DNA from 3 places in the Streptomyces sp. NPDC046805 genome. Region 1 is predicted to be linked to each of the others. Evidence: riboswitches for the same ligand, from Rfam matches in the RefSeq annotation. Region 1 holds a riboswitch; each other region holds the start of a gene.
What was found. A riboswitch is a leader RNA that binds a small molecule or an ion and turns the genes downstream of it on or off. The one in region 1 is predicted to bind cobalamin.
Positions count from the first base shown of each region.

Region 1 (4,660 bases):
CCGCCAGGGCCGCGGTGACGACGGCAGCCGCCGCTTTGACAGTGCGCACCCGTCCAGTGTCCCGGCGCTCTGGCGCCCCGGCCAGTGGGAGCGGGACGACGGCGCACCGGCAGCGAGCGTCACCCCCGCTGGCCGTACCCCCGCAGTCGCTCGCCCGCCTGGGCCACCTGCTCCGGTGACAGGAGGCTCGGGGTCCGGCCCGGTATGGACGAGGCCGTCAGCCACAGCCGGCACATCCACTCCAGCTGGGCCGTGCGGTCGTAGGCCTGGTCGAGGCCGGCGCCGTAGGTGATCGTGCCGTGGTTCTGGAGGAGGCAGCCGAAGCGGTCGGTGAGGGCGCGGAGCATGTTCTCGGCCAGCTCCTCGGTGCCGTAGGTCGCATACGGGGCGACCCGGACGGGCCCGCCGAGCGCGCTGGTCATGTAGTGGATCGACGGCAGCTCGGAGACGAGCGTCGAGACGGCCGTCGCGTGCACGGCGTGGGTGTGGACGACCGCACCGGCGTCGGTGCTGCGGTAGATCGCGAGGTGCATGGGCAGTTCGCTGGTCGGGACGAGGGTGCCGAGGACCTGGCGGCCGGTGAGATCGACGCCGGTGAGGTCGTCCGGCGCCAGCCGGTCGTACGGCACCCCCGACGGCGTGACCAGCACCGTGTCCCCGACGCGCACCGACACATTGCCGGAGGTGCCGACGACCAGCCCGTCGGACACCGTCCGCCGTGCCGTCGCGACCAGCGCCTCCCAGGCGTGCACCTCCTCGTCGGACGCGTGCCTCCGCCCCGTCTCCGGCGCACCGTGCGCAGCGCCCGCACCCTCCGCGACAGCCCGCACGTCGCGCTCGTCCCGCTGATCCCGCCGCTGTTCCGTCATGCCGCGATCCTGCCAGCCGGCGCCTCGACCGGCCGTGACGGCGACGCACTTCAGGCCGGAACCCACACCTCCGGAAGACCGCATACGGCTCGCGCACCGCGGGTCCGGGTGACCAGAATCTCTTCAACGGCTCGATGAGGTGGCTGAAAACGTTCGCTCGCGGCCGCCGGCCAAGGCATGCCTGGGCCGACGTGTCGAAGTGGAGCGAGGCCCCTCTCTTTGTGACACCACGATGCCTGTCTCAGTTCACCTTCCGTTCACTCAGGTTCCTTACGGTCAACCAGCCAATGACCTCGAACGATTGCCTGGGTAAATGGAAAACTTCTCGCTGATCCTCGCGATTGTGGTGGTAACCGCACTCGCGTTCGATTTCACGAACGGTTTTCACGACACCGCCAATGCGATGGCCACGACCATCTCGACCGGTGCGCTCAAGCCCAAGGTCGCGGTGGCCATGTCCGCCGCTCTGAACCTGCTGGGCGCCTTCCTCTCCTTGGAGGTCGCCAACACGATCTCCAAAGGTCTCGTCGACGAGACCGGCATCCGTCCCGAGGTCATCTTCGCCGCCTTGGTCGGCGCGATCCTCTGGAACCTCCTGACCTGGCTCGTCGGCCTCCCCTCCAGCTCCTCGCACGCCCTCATGGGCGGCCTGATCGGCGCCGCCATCGCCTCCGCGGGCACCGGCGCCGTCCACGGTGACGTGCTCGTCACCAAGGTCCTGCTCCCGGCCGTGGCGGCCCCGATCGTCGCGGGCCTCGCTGCGATGCTCGCCACCCGGTTCTCCTACGGCATCGGCAAGAAGGCCGACGGCGAGGCGACCCGCAAGGGTTACCGCGCCGGCCAGATCGCCTCCGCCGGTCTGGTGTCCCTCGCGCACGGCACGAACGACGCGCAGAAGACGATGGGCATCATCACCCTGGCTCTGATCGCCGGCGGCGCCATCGCCCCGGGCTCGAACCCTCCCACCTGGGTCATCCTGTCCGCGGGTCTCGCCATCGCGCTCGGCACCTACATCGGCGGCTGGCGCATCATCCGCACCATGGGCAAGGGCCTGACCGAGCTCCAGCCGCAGCAGGGCTTCGCCGCCCAGACCAGCGCGGCCACGGCCATCCTGGCCTCCTCCCACCTCGGCTTCTCCCTCTCCACCACCCACGTCGTCTCCGGCTCGGTGATGGGTGCGGGTCTCGGCCGCAAGGGCGGCACCGTCCGCTGGTCGACTGCGACCCGCATGGTCGTCGCCTGGGTGCTGACGCTTCCGGCCGCCGCCCTGGTCGGCGCGCTCGCGGAGAGCGTGACGAGCCTGGGCGACTGGGGCACCGCGCTCGTCGCCGTCTTCCTGGTCGCCGCCAGCGCCGCGATCTGGAAGGTCTCCCGCCGCGAGGTGGTCGACCACAGCAACGTCAACGAGACCGAGGAGTCGCCCGGTGTGGTGACCGCGGCCGTGGCCGCCGTGACGCCGCCTCCGGCGGGCACGACGACCGAGGACCGGACGACCGAGGACCGGACGGCCGCGATCCCGTCGCAGCCCACGGCCTCGACCTCGGACCGGGCCCCGGCGCACGCCAGTGCCACCACCTCCGCCAAGGAAACGGCCACCTCCCCGGCCGCCACCGTCTGAGCCCCGCCCAACCGGTATCTAAGGAAGCAACACGATGAACATCGACTGGGCAGCCATCGGCTCCGTCTTCGGCGTCAGCCTCGCGGTCACCGTCGGCCTCGTGGCCCTCTTCACGCTCGGCGTGTCGGGCCTGTCCCGGCGCGAGCGGGCGGCCGCGCAGGGCGACTCCGCTGCCCTGGCGGTGACCGGTGCGTACGTGTGCTTCGCGGCGTGCGCGGCCGCGGTGGCGTACGGGATCTACCTGATCATGGCCAAGGCCTGACCGAAGGGTCACCGGCGCCGCCTCGTCCCACCACCTCGTCGAGGTCCGCAAGGCTCCTCCTCGATGCACCCGATGCATCAGGGAGGGGCCTTACGCGTGTCTGTGGGGCTCAGCACACTCTCCCTCGCAGGTCAACGGGCAGTTGACGGCCCTTCCGAGCGCGTGGTGGACTGCCCAAGCCATATACGGCGGCAGGAGAGGAAGCCGGTGCGAATCCGGCGCGGTCCCGCCACTGTCACCGGGAGACAACTCCCGGGAGCCAGGAACTCTCGCCGCCGGTCTCGTCGAACCAGGGCGTGGACACCCTGAGTGAGGACATACCGCCATGCTCGGCTGCCGATCGTTCCGAACCAGGCCTACTGCATCTGACACCACGACCGGCTGACCGCATGCGTGCCGATCGCGTCTTCGCGTACGGCGCCGCCGCCGGCCTCCTCGGTGACCTCCTCCTGGGCGATCCGCGCCATGGGCATCCCGTCGCCGCCTTCGGGCGGGCCGCCGGGGCCGTGGAGCGGAAGCTGTGGCGGGATCACCGGGGATGGGGCGCGCTGCACACCGCCGTGTGTGCCGGCGGCGCCGTCGCCCTCGGTGCCGTGGCCGACCGGGCCGTACGTACGTCTCCCGCCGCATCCCTCGCCCTCACCGGCGCCGCCACCTGGGCCGTCGTCGGGAGCACGTCGCTCGCCCGGGAGGCCCGAGGCATCGGGCGCGCCCTGGAGGCCGGCGACGTGACCGGGGCCCGGGCGCGGCTGCCGCGGCTGTGCGGGCGGGACCCGCAGGCCCTCGACGCCCACGGGATCGCCCGGGCCGTCGTGGAGTCCGTCGCCGAGAACACGTCCGACGCCGTCGTGGGCGCCCTGGTGTGGGGGGCCGTGGGCGGCGTGCCCGGGCTGCTCGGGTTCCGCGCCGTGAACACCCTCGACGCCATGGTCGGGCACAGGTCCCCCCGCTATCTGCGGTACGGCTGGGCCTCGGCGCGGCTCGACGACGCCGCCGGCTGGCCGGGGGCGCGGCTCACCGCCGTACTCGCCGCGGCCGCAGGCCCCGACCCGCGCGGCGCCCTGCGCGCCTGGCGCACCGACGCCCGCCGCCACCCGAGCCCCAACGCCGGTCCGGTCGAGGCCTCCTTCGCGGGCGCCCTGGGGGTACGGCTCGGTGGAACCCTGTCCTACGCGGGCCGCGTCGAGCACCGCCCGGTGCTCAACAGCACCGGCCGCACCGTCACCGCCCCGGACATCGAACGGGCCGTACGGCTCTCGCGGCGCGTGGGCTGGCTCGCGCTCGGCGCCGCCGTCGCCGTGCGCGCGGCCGTCACCGCCGCGGCACGAGCGAAGGGGCGTGCCTCATGAGCGGTGGACTCCTCGTCGCCGGCACCACCTCCGACGCCGGCAAGAGCGTCGTCACCGCCGGGATCTGCCGGTGGCTGGTGCGGCAGGGCGTCAAGGTCGCGCCGTTCAAGGCGCAGAACATGTCCCTCAACTCGTTCGTGACGCGCGAGGGCGCGGAGATCGGCCGGGCGCAGGCCATGCAGGCCCAGGCCTGCCGCGTCGAGCCGACGGCGCTGATGAACCCCGTGCTGCTCAAGCCCGGCGGCGACCGGAGCAGCCAGGTCGTGCTGCTCGGCAAGCCGGTCGGCGAGCTGAGCGCGCGCGGCTATCACGGCGGGCGGCAGCAGCAGCTGCTCGGCACCGTGCTGGACAGCCTCGCCGAACTGCGCGGCACCTACGACGCGGTGATCTGCGAGGGGGCCGGATCCCCCGCCGAGATCAATCTGCGGCGCACCGACATCGTCAACATGGGGATCGCGCGCGGCGCCCGGCTGCCCGTGCTCGTCGTCGGCGACATCGACCGGGGCGGCGTCTTCGCCTCCTTCTTCGGCACCGTCGCCCTGCTCGCGCCCGAGGACCAGGA
Region 1 covers NZ_JBEYYC010000002.1:16,070-20,729, forward strand. Annotated here, with positions in the region: gene ABZ910_RS02845 (alpha/beta fold hydrolase) at 1-49, opposite strand, end outside; gene ABZ910_RS02850 (class II aldolase/adducin family protein) at 120-869, opposite strand; gene ABZ910_RS02855 (inorganic phosphate transporter) at 1,183-2,487, shown strand; gene ABZ910_RS02860 (hypothetical protein) at 2,522-2,749, shown strand; cobalamin riboswitch at 2,899-3,041, shown strand; gene ABZ910_RS02865 (cobalamin biosynthesis protein) at 3,139-4,098, shown strand; gene ABZ910_RS02870 (cobyric acid synthase) at 4,095-4,660, shown strand, end outside.

Region 2 (4,660 bases), on a different contig from region 1:
AGCACCCGCTCCCGGCCCGCACGGCCGAGGCGGATCCGCAGGCCCGGGTCCCCGAGCAGTCGGACGAGCCCGGCGGCCAGCGCACCCGCGTCGCCCGGCGGCACCGCCAGGCAGGTCTCCCCGTCGCGCCCGGCGACCTCGGGGATCGCCCCGCCGGTCGTGGCGAGCAGCGGGGTGCCCGTGGCCATGGCCTCGGCGGCCGGCAGCGAGAAGCCCTCGTACAGCGACGGCACGCAGGCGACCTCGGCCGAGCGGACCAGGTCGACCAGTTCGGCGTCCGAGATGCCCTTGACGAACTCGACGGCGCCTTCGAGGCCGTAGCGCTCGATGGCCTGGGCGACGGGACCGTCCTCGGCGCGCTTGCCGACCACGACGAGGTGGGCGTCGGGGTGCTCGGTGCGGACCTTGGCCAGCGCCTCGACGAGGAAGACCAGGCCCTTGAGCGGCACGTCGGCGCTGGAGGTGGTCACGATCCGGCCCGGCACCTGCGCCACCGACGCGTCGGGCGAGAACAGGTCGGTGTCGGCGCCGATGTGGACGACGTGGATGCGGTCGTCCCGGACGCCGAGGTGGTCGACGATCTCCTGGCGGGAGGTGCCGGAGACGGTGACGACGGACGGCAGGCGGCGGGCGACGCGCTTCTGCATGCGGGTGAAGGCGTACCAGCGGCGCACGGACATACGGCGCTTCCAGCCGTCGGCCGCATCCAGCTCCAACTGCCGGTCGACGGTGATGGGGTGGTGGATCGTGGTGACCAGCGGGGCGCCGACGTCGCCCAACAGGCCGTAGCTGAGCGTCTGGTTGTCGTGCACGACGTCGAACGCGCCGCGTCGGCCGCGCAGATGGCGGCGGGCACGGAGGGAGAACGTCAGCGGCTCGGGGAAACCGCCGGTCCACATCGTGGCGACCTCGAGGGCGTCGATCCAGTCGCGGTACTCGTCGCGCTTCGGAGTGCGGAAGGGGTCGGGCTGGCGGTAGAGGTCGAGGCTGGGCAGCTCGGTGAGGCTCAACCGGCCCGCGTAGTCGTCGATTCCGTCGATCCCGTCGAGCACGGGGTACGGCTGGGAGCCGATGACCTCGACGCGGTGGCCGAGACGGGCCAGTTCGCGGGAGAGGTGCCGTACGTAGACGCCCTGGCCGCCGCAGAACGGGTTGCCCTTGTAGGTGAGGAGCGCGATATCGAGCGGTCGCCCGCCATCGGCTGCGGGGTCCTCGCAGGCACCCGCATCCCTGGCCTCAGCGGTCACTCCGGGCCCCCTTCTCCGCGACATTCCGCGAGATTACGCGGCGGCGTTAATCTAGAACAAGTTTCAGACTTGAGCGTTCAAGAGGCTCTGAATCTACCGGCAGGTAGCAGTGTTGTGAGCGAGGGGCCAGGTGATTCACGCCACGGCGGGGGCCTCTGCCATGCTGTGCGGTCACACCCCCTCACCGACCGTCACGGAAGCGGGGCCACGCCCGCGGAAGCCAAGGTGGAAGCAAGGTGAAAGCCAGTACCGCCCGTCCTGCCCCGCCGCCGCTCACCGAGCGGCAGGAGGCCCGCCGCCGCCGGATCCTGCAGGCCAGCGCCGAGTTGGCCGGCCGGGGCGGCTACGACGCGGTGCAGATGCGGGAGGTCGCCGAGGCCTCGCGGGTGGCCCTCGGCACGCTCTACCGCTACTTCCCCTCCAAGGTGCACCTGCTGGTCGCCACGATGCAGGACCAGTTGGAGCACCTCCACGCCACGCTGAACAGGAAGCCCCCCACAGGTGACACCGCCGGGCAGCGGGTGGCGCAGACCCTGATGCGCGCCTTCCGCGCCCTGCAGCGCGAACCGCAGCTGGCCGGCGCCATGGTCCGCGCCCTGAACTTCGCGGACCGCAGCGTCTCCCCCGAGGTCGACCGGGTGTCCCGGCAGACGAGGGCGATCATCCTGGACGCGATGGGCGTGGAGGACCCGGCCCCGGACCAGCTCTCCGCGGTCCGCGTCATCGAGCACACCTGGCACTCGGCACTGATCACCTGGGTCTCGGGCCGCGCCTCGATCGAGCAGGTCAGGACGGACATCGAGACGGTGTGCCGGCTCATCGACCCGACGGGTCCGCGGGATTAGGGCACACAAAAACCTACGAAACGGGTTCCCTTCGCCGGTATTGTCCGGATCAGGTATTGGGGGTCGCCTTCCGGCCTGACTGCTGCCTTCTGGCCTCTCAGCCCGACCGAGGACGTCGGCCTCAGTGGATGCTTTTGCGTCCACCAAAGTCGGCTACTCCGGTCGAACTCCCTCACTCGTTCCGTAGGCCACTTTCAGGATAGAACTCCCGAGCCGTTGGCAATACCCCAAAGAGGAAGATTTTTCCTATCTCCACGGCCTCACCACCACCCCTGAGCATTCCGCCTACGGGCCGGTAGAGTGTGCGCGTCGTCATCACACCCGTACGGGGGGAAGCCGGTGCAATTCCGGCGCTGACCCGCAACCGTGAGCCGTTCCGCGAGGGCCGGTGAGCCGGACTGCCCCGCCCGGGACGTTGACCGGCTCACGTGCGTCGGCACCCGCCCGCGCACGGCACCGTCGAGGTATACGGAGCCGAGCCGCCGGGGCCGTCGTCCCGTGCTGCCCGGCTCCCCCTAGGGAGAGGCATCCGCCGACCATGACCGTCCTCCGCAGCGCGGCTGCCCTGGCCGCAGTCGGCGTGATCGCCGCCGCCACGCCCGCGATAGCCGCCGACCCCTCCCCGTCCGCGCCGGCCGCGCTCCCGTCCGGGCTGTACGGCAGCGCCGACCCGAAGTACGACGGCGTCTGGCGCCAGTCGCTCGCGCTGCTCGCCCAGCACACCGTGCACGTCACTCCGGCCACCAAGGCCGTCGACTGGCTGACCGGGCAGCAGTGCGCGGACGGCGCCTTCGCCCCCTTCCGCGCCGAACCGGCCAAGGCCTGCGACGCCAAGGTCATGGTGGACACCAACAGCACGGCCGCCGCCGTGCAGACCCTGAAGGCGCTCGGCGGGCAGGACGCCGCGGTCGGCAAGGCCGTGACCTGGCTGAAGTCCGTGCAGAACGCGGACGGCGGCTGGGGCTACACGCCGGGCGGACCCAGCGACGCGAACTCCACCTCCGTCGTCATCGGCGCGCTCGCGGCCGCCGGTCAGCAGCCCGCGTCGGTCGTCAAGGGCGGCAAGTCGCCGTACGACGCCCTCTTGAAGCTGTCCCTGCCGTGCTCCGGTGACGGCGCGGGCGCCTTCGCCTACCAGCCGGACAAGAAGGGCAAGTTGGCCGCCAACGCGGACGCGACCGCAGCGGGCGTGGTGGGTGCGCTGGGCCGGGGCATGGTCGTCGACGCGGCGAAGGCCGACGCCGGCAAGAAGGCGGACGCCTCCTGCACCGGCTCCGGCAAGGCCACCCCGGAGCGGGCGGCGGTCAACGGAGCGGCGTACCTCGCCAAGGCGGTCGCCAAGAGCGGCCACCTCGACTCGGTGCTCCCCGGCTCCACCGACCAGCCCGACTACGGCAACACCGCGGACGCGGTCGTCGCGCTCGCCGCGCAGGGCGGTGCCGGCCGTGCCGCGAAGCCCCTGGCCTGGCTGGAGAAGAACGCCGCCCCCTGGGCGAAGCAGAGCGGCCCCGCCGCCTACGCCCAGCTGATCTTCGCGGCCCACGCCACCGGCACCGACCCGCGTGCCTTCGGCGGCACGAACCTGGTGAAGGCGCTCGACGCCACAGGCCCGGCGCCGCAGCAGGCCAAGGCCGTCGCCGAGTCCGGCACGCGGGCCGAGCAGAGCACGAGCACCAAGGTCTGGTGGATCGTCGGCGTCGGCCTCGTCGCGGGCATCGGCATCGGCTTCCTGTTCAGCGGACGCAAGAAGAAGCAGCAGCCGTGACCTCCGGCCGCCGTGCCGCGACGCTGCTCCTGGCCGGGTTCCTCCTGTGGGGGACCGCCGGCCAGGCGCAGGCCGCGGGCTACCGCTACTGGTCCTTCTGGGAGCGCACGGGCGACCACTGGACCTACGCCACCGAGGGCCCGGCGACCGCCCGCCCCTCCGACGGCGAGGTCCAGGGCTTCCGCTTCGCGGTGAGCGAGGACTCGGCCGACGCGACGCGCCCGCGCGGCCGTGCGGACTTCGACGCGATCTGCGCGAAGACCCCTGCCCGGGACGGCAGGAAGCGGGTGGCGCTGGTCATCGACTTCGGTACGGCGGCGGACGCGCCGTCGGGCGAGACGCCCCCGCAGGGGCGGACGGCGTGCGCGTCGGTCTCCTCCGACGCGACGACGGCCGAGGCCCTGGCGGCCGTGGCCAAGCCCCTGCGCTACGACGCGAACGCCCTGCTGTGCGCGATCAGCGGCTATCCGCAACAGGGCTGCGGCGAGCAGGTGTCGACGGACGGGAAGCCGGCGGGCGGCGCGGCGGCGGACTCCGCGAAGAAGCCGGCGGCCGAGGGTCGCGGCCACGACGACGGCCACGGTCCGTCGGTGGGGCTGATCGCGGGAGCGGGCGCGGTCGTGCTCCTGGGCGCGGCAGCGGTGTGGCAGGCGCGGCGGCGCGGGGATGCGTAAGCCGTACGGCCCTGTGCATCCCGGTGCCTGGTGGTTGTGGTCCCTCGGTCTCGGGACCGCGGCCACCCGCACCACCAACCCCCTCCTCCTCGCCCTGCTGATCGCCGCGGCGGGCTATGTGGTCGCCAC
Region 2 covers NZ_JBEYYC010000028.1:3,106-7,765, forward strand. Annotated here, with positions in the region: gene ABZ910_RS26775 (glycosyltransferase family 4 protein) at 1-1,247, opposite strand, end outside; gene ABZ910_RS26780 (TetR family transcriptional regulator) at 1,484-2,092, shown strand; TPP riboswitch at 2,102-2,276, opposite strand; cobalamin riboswitch at 2,365-2,518, shown strand; gene ABZ910_RS26785 (prenyltransferase/squalene oxidase repeat-containing protein) at 2,631-3,857, shown strand; gene ABZ910_RS26790 (SCO2322 family protein) at 3,854-4,531, shown strand; gene ABZ910_RS26795 (CbiQ family ECF transporter T component) at 4,524-4,660, shown strand, end outside.
Region 2: linked by a shared signal. The riboswitch ahead of ABZ910_RS26785 (prenyltransferase/squalene oxidase repeat-containing protein) and the one ahead of ABZ910_RS02865 (cobalamin biosynthesis protein) in region 1 are both predicted to bind cobalamin.

Region 3 (4,660 bases), on a different contig from region 1:
TGTTCGCGACGATCGAGTCGCCCGTCGCGAAGAAGGCCACCAGGCGGCCGATCAGGTGCTGCTCCTCCGGGGACAGCTTCGCGAGGTCGGCCACGTCCGAGTGGAGGTCGACCTCCTCCACGGTCCAGGTGTTCTTGATGGCGTCCCGGTAACGCTCGTAGAAGTCGGGGTAGCGCATGGGGCGCAGCGTCAGCTCGAAGCCCGGGTCGAGGAGGTTGGTGTTACGGGTACTCATTACTGGCAGGCCTCGCAGGACTCGGGGTTCTCAAGGGAGCAGGCGACGGCGTCGGCCTCGGCCACCTGCTGGACGGGGATGGTGGGCTGCGCCTTGCCGGCCGCGCGGGCGATGCGGGTCGCGGGGCGCGAGCGCAGGTAGTACGTCGTCTTCAGGCCCTGCTTCCAGGCGTACGCGTACATCGAGGAGAGCTTGCCGATGGTCGGCGTCTCCATGAAGAGGTTGAGCGACTGGGCCTGGTCCAGGTACGGGGTGCGCGCCGCGGCCATGTCGATCAGGCCGCGCTGCGGGATCTCCCACGCCGTGCGGTACAGCGCCCGTACGTCCGCCGGGATCCACGCGAAGTCCTGCACCGAGCCGCTCGACTCGCGCAGCGCCTCGCGGGTGCGGGCGTCCCAGACGCCGAGCTGCTTGAGGTCCTCGACCAGGTAGGAGTTGACCTGCAGGAACTCGCCCGAGAGGGTCTCGCGCTTGAAGAGGTTGGAGACCTGTGGCTCGATGCACTCGTACACGCCCGCGATCGAGGCGATGGTGGCGGTCGGCGCGATGGCCAGAAGCAGCGAGTTGCGCATGCCGGTCGTGGCGATCCGCTCGCGAAGCGCCGCCCAGCGCTCCGGCCAGGTCGGCTCGACGCCGAAGTGGTCGGGATGCAGGACACCCTTGGCCGTACGGGTCTTCTCCCAGGCCGGGAGCGCGCCGTTGCGCTCGGCGAGGTCGGCGGAGGCCTCGTACGCGGCGAGCATGATGCGCTCGGCGATCCGCGTGGACAGGGCGCGCGCCTCGGGCGAGTCGAAGGGCAGGCGCAGCTTGAAGAAGACGTCCTGCAGGCCCATGGCGCCGAGACCCACCGGCCGCCACTGGGCGTTGGAGCGGCCCGCCTGCTCGGTCGGGTAGAAGTTGATGTCGACGACGCGGTCGAGGAAGGTGACGGCCGTGCGGACCGTCTCGTCCAGGCGCTGCCAGTCGATGTCGCCGGTCGCCGTGTCGACGAAGGCGCCCAGGTTCACGGAACCCAGGTTGCAGACCGCCGTCTCCCCGTCGTCCGTGACCTCCAGGATCTCCGTGCAGAGGTTGGAGGAGTGGACGACGTGGCCCGGCTCGGCCGTCTGGTTGGCGGTGCGGTTGGCGGCGTCCTTGAACGTCATCCAGCCGTTGCCGGTCTGCGCGAGGGTGCGCATCATGCGGCCGTACAGGTCGCGGGCCGGCATGGTCTTCTTGGCGAGCCCGGCGGCCTCCGCCTTGCGGTACGCGGCGTCGAACTCCTCGCCCCACAGGTCGACCAGCTCGGGCACGTCCGCCGGGGAGAACAGCGACCACTCGGCGTCGGCGTTGACCCGGCGCATGAACTCGTCCGGGATCCAGTGCGCCAGGTTGAGGTTGTGCGTACGCCGGGCGTCCTCACCGGTGTTGTCGCGCAGCTCCAGGAACTCCTCGATGTCGGAGTGCCAGGTCTCCAGGTAGACGGCCGCGGCGCCCTTGCGCCGGCCGCCCTGGTTCACGGCGGCGACCGAGGCGTCGAGGGTCTTCAGGAACGGGACGATGCCGTTGGAGTGCCCGTTGGTGCCGCGGATCAGCGAACCGCGGCTGCGGATACGGGAGTACGACAGACCGATGCCGCCCGCGTGCTTCGAGAGGCGGGCCACCTGGTGGTAGCGGTCGTAGATGGAGTCCAGCTCGTCCAGCGGGGAGTCGAGGAGGTAGCACGACGACATCTGGGGGTGCCGCGTGCCGGAGTTGAAGAGCGTGGGGGAGGAGGGCAGGTAGTCGAGGCGGCTCATGAGCCCGTAGAGCGCGGCGACTTCGTCGACGGAGCGGGTGCTGTCGTCCTCGGCGAGACCGGCGGCGACGCGCAGCATGAAGTGCTGGGGAGTCTCGACGACCTTGCGGGTGATCGGGTGGCGCAGGAGGTAGCGGCTGTACAGCGTGCGCAGGCCGAAGTAGCCGAAGCGGTCGTCGGCGGCCGGGTCGGCCAGCGCGTCGAGCCGCTCGGCGTGCAGCTGCGCGAACTCGGCGGTGCGGTCGGCGATGAGCCCTTCCCGGTGCCCCAGGGTGACGGACTCCGTGAAGGACGTGACGCCCTGCGACGCGGCCTCGGCGCGGATGCCGACGGCCAGCAGGCGGGCGGCCAGCCGGGAGTAGGCGGGGTCCTCGGAGATGAGGCCCGCGGCCGCCTCCGTGGCCAGCTCACGCAACTCCCGCTCGTCCGCGCGCGCGGACCGGCCGCGCAACGCGGCGGCGGCGACCCGGCCGGGGTCGGCGTCGGGAAGGTCGGCGGTCAGCTCGGTCAGGGTCCGCAGCAGCGCGGCACCGGGACCGTCGGTCTCCAGGTCCGTGGCGGAAACGCCGGTCGCTGAAGCCGGGTCGGCTGGCGCGATGGTCACGTGGGGCTCTCCCTCGCTCGGCACAGGGCCTTGCGGAGGGCAGGGGCAGCACACGAGCGCACGGCGCGTCGCGTCCACCGGCCCACTCCGCGAGGCCCGGACGTCAGAACACCCGGGCCGGACGGCCGGGCGCACTGTCGGCAGGTCCTCGGACTGACGCTCGTGCGCCGTCACCGGGAGGGGGACGGACATGCACAAGTACACCGTTGCGGGACAGTTCCGGATTCGCACCGGATTCCCCTGCGACGACAGCGAGCATGAGCATACATCTTGTGCCGGGTGTGAGAGACACCCCCATATGTTGTGTCGTGGTGACTCCGGAGCGTGTCAGAAGGTCAACTCGTAGGTGAGCAGCGTGAAGTCGCCGACGTCCGGGATCGGGTTCCAGTCGCGCCCGGGGCTGCGGACGAAGCCCAGCCGTTCGTAGATGCGGTGGGCGGTGTGCATGGCCTGCTGCGTCGACAGGACGATGCCCACGCAGCCGCGCGTGGCCCGCGCCCGCTCGACACAGGCCCGTACGAGCGCCTCCCCGGCTCCCCGTCCGCGCGCCGCGTGCGCGACGGCGAGCATCCGTATCTCGGCCTCCTCGGGCCGGGCGACGTCGGCCATGGGACCGCCGGACGGCACGAAGGTGACTCCGCCGAGGATCCGGTCGCCGTCGGCCGCCACGAGCACCTCGGCGGCGGCCGCCCGCTTCGCGACGTCCCGCAGCTCCCCGAGGTACCAGTCCGCCTCCCCGAACGTGAGCAGCCCGTCCCGGAGGTAGGCCTGCGCGGTGATCTCGCCGAGCGCGTCGTAATCGCCGGGTGCCGCCTGCCTGATCACGATGTCCATGGAGCCGAGTGTGCCGGACGGGTACGGCAACGGGCCGCCGGTTTTTCTCCGGCGGCCCGTCGCTCGCGTACGGCTCAGTGCCGTCGTGTTCGGCTCAGTGCGCCGAGCCCGCCGTCGCCGGCGGCAGCTCCACCTGGACGCCCGGGTCGCCCGCGTCCGCCGTGTAGTCCTCCGGCCGGGTCTCGTCGACGCCCTCAGGGGCCTTGACGGCCTTCAGGGCGAGAGTGAGGACCACCGTGACGACCACGTTGAGCACGAACGCCGTCATGCCGATGTAGCCCATGTCACCGATGCCGGGGATGGCCGCCGCCGGGCCACCGAAGTGCTTCTGCGCCGGGTTCGTCGGGGAGACGACACCGTACGCGGTGAGCGTGCCGTAGACCATGCCGACCGCCCAGCCGGCGAGCAGCGCCCAGCGGTGGCACCAGCGGGTGAACAGGCCGCCGACCAGCGCCGGGAAGGTCTGCAGGATCCAGATACCGCCGAGCAGCTGGAAGTTGATGGCCACGGTCTTGTCCATGGTCAGGACGAAGACCAGCGCGCCCACCTTCACCAGCAGCGACACGATCTTGGAGACCCGGGTCTCCTGCTGCGGCGTCGCGTCCGGCTTGATGAAGTCCTTGTAGATGTTGCGGGTGAACAGGTTCGCCGCCGCGATCGACATGATGGCCGCGGGCACCAGCGCGCCGATGCCGATCGCCGCGAAGGCCACACCCGCGAACCAGGACGGGAACATGTTCTCGAACAGCTGCGGGATCGCCAGCTGCCCGTTGGTGACCTTCACCCCGGCCGCGATCGCCATGAAGCCCAGCACCGCGAGCAGGCCGAGCATCAGGGAGTACAGCGGCAGGATCGTGGTGTTGCGGCGGATCACGTCACGGCTCTTGGACGACAGGGTCGCGGTGATCGAGTGCGGGTACATGAAGAGCGCGAGCGCGGAGCCGAGCGCCAGGGTGGCGTACGACCACTGGCCCGCCTCCGGCGGGAAGAGCGCGCCACGCGGCTTTCCGGTCGCCGGGTTGGTCTGCGCGAACGCGTCGCCGGCCTTGGCGAAGATGTGCTCGAAACCGCCCAGCTTGATCGGGATGTAGATGATCGCCACCGCGATGACGATGTAGATCAGCGCGTCCTTGACGAACGCGATCAGCGCGGGGGCCCGCAGGCCGGACGAGTAGGTGTACGCGGCCAGCACACCGAAGGCGAGCAGCAG
Region 3 covers NZ_JBEYYC010000013.1:174,234-178,893, reverse strand. Annotated here, with positions in the region: gene ABZ910_RS16650 (ribonucleotide-diphosphate reductase subunit beta) at 1-235, opposite strand, end outside; gene ABZ910_RS16645 (ribonucleoside-diphosphate reductase subunit alpha) at 235-2,616, opposite strand; cobalamin riboswitch at 2,738-2,911, opposite strand; gene ABZ910_RS16640 (GNAT family N-acetyltransferase) at 2,944-3,450, opposite strand; gene mctP (monocarboxylate uptake permease MctP) at 3,545-4,660, opposite strand, start outside.
Region 3: linked by a shared signal. The riboswitch ahead of ABZ910_RS16645 (ribonucleoside-diphosphate reductase subunit alpha) and the one ahead of ABZ910_RS02865 (cobalamin biosynthesis protein) in region 1 are both predicted to bind cobalamin.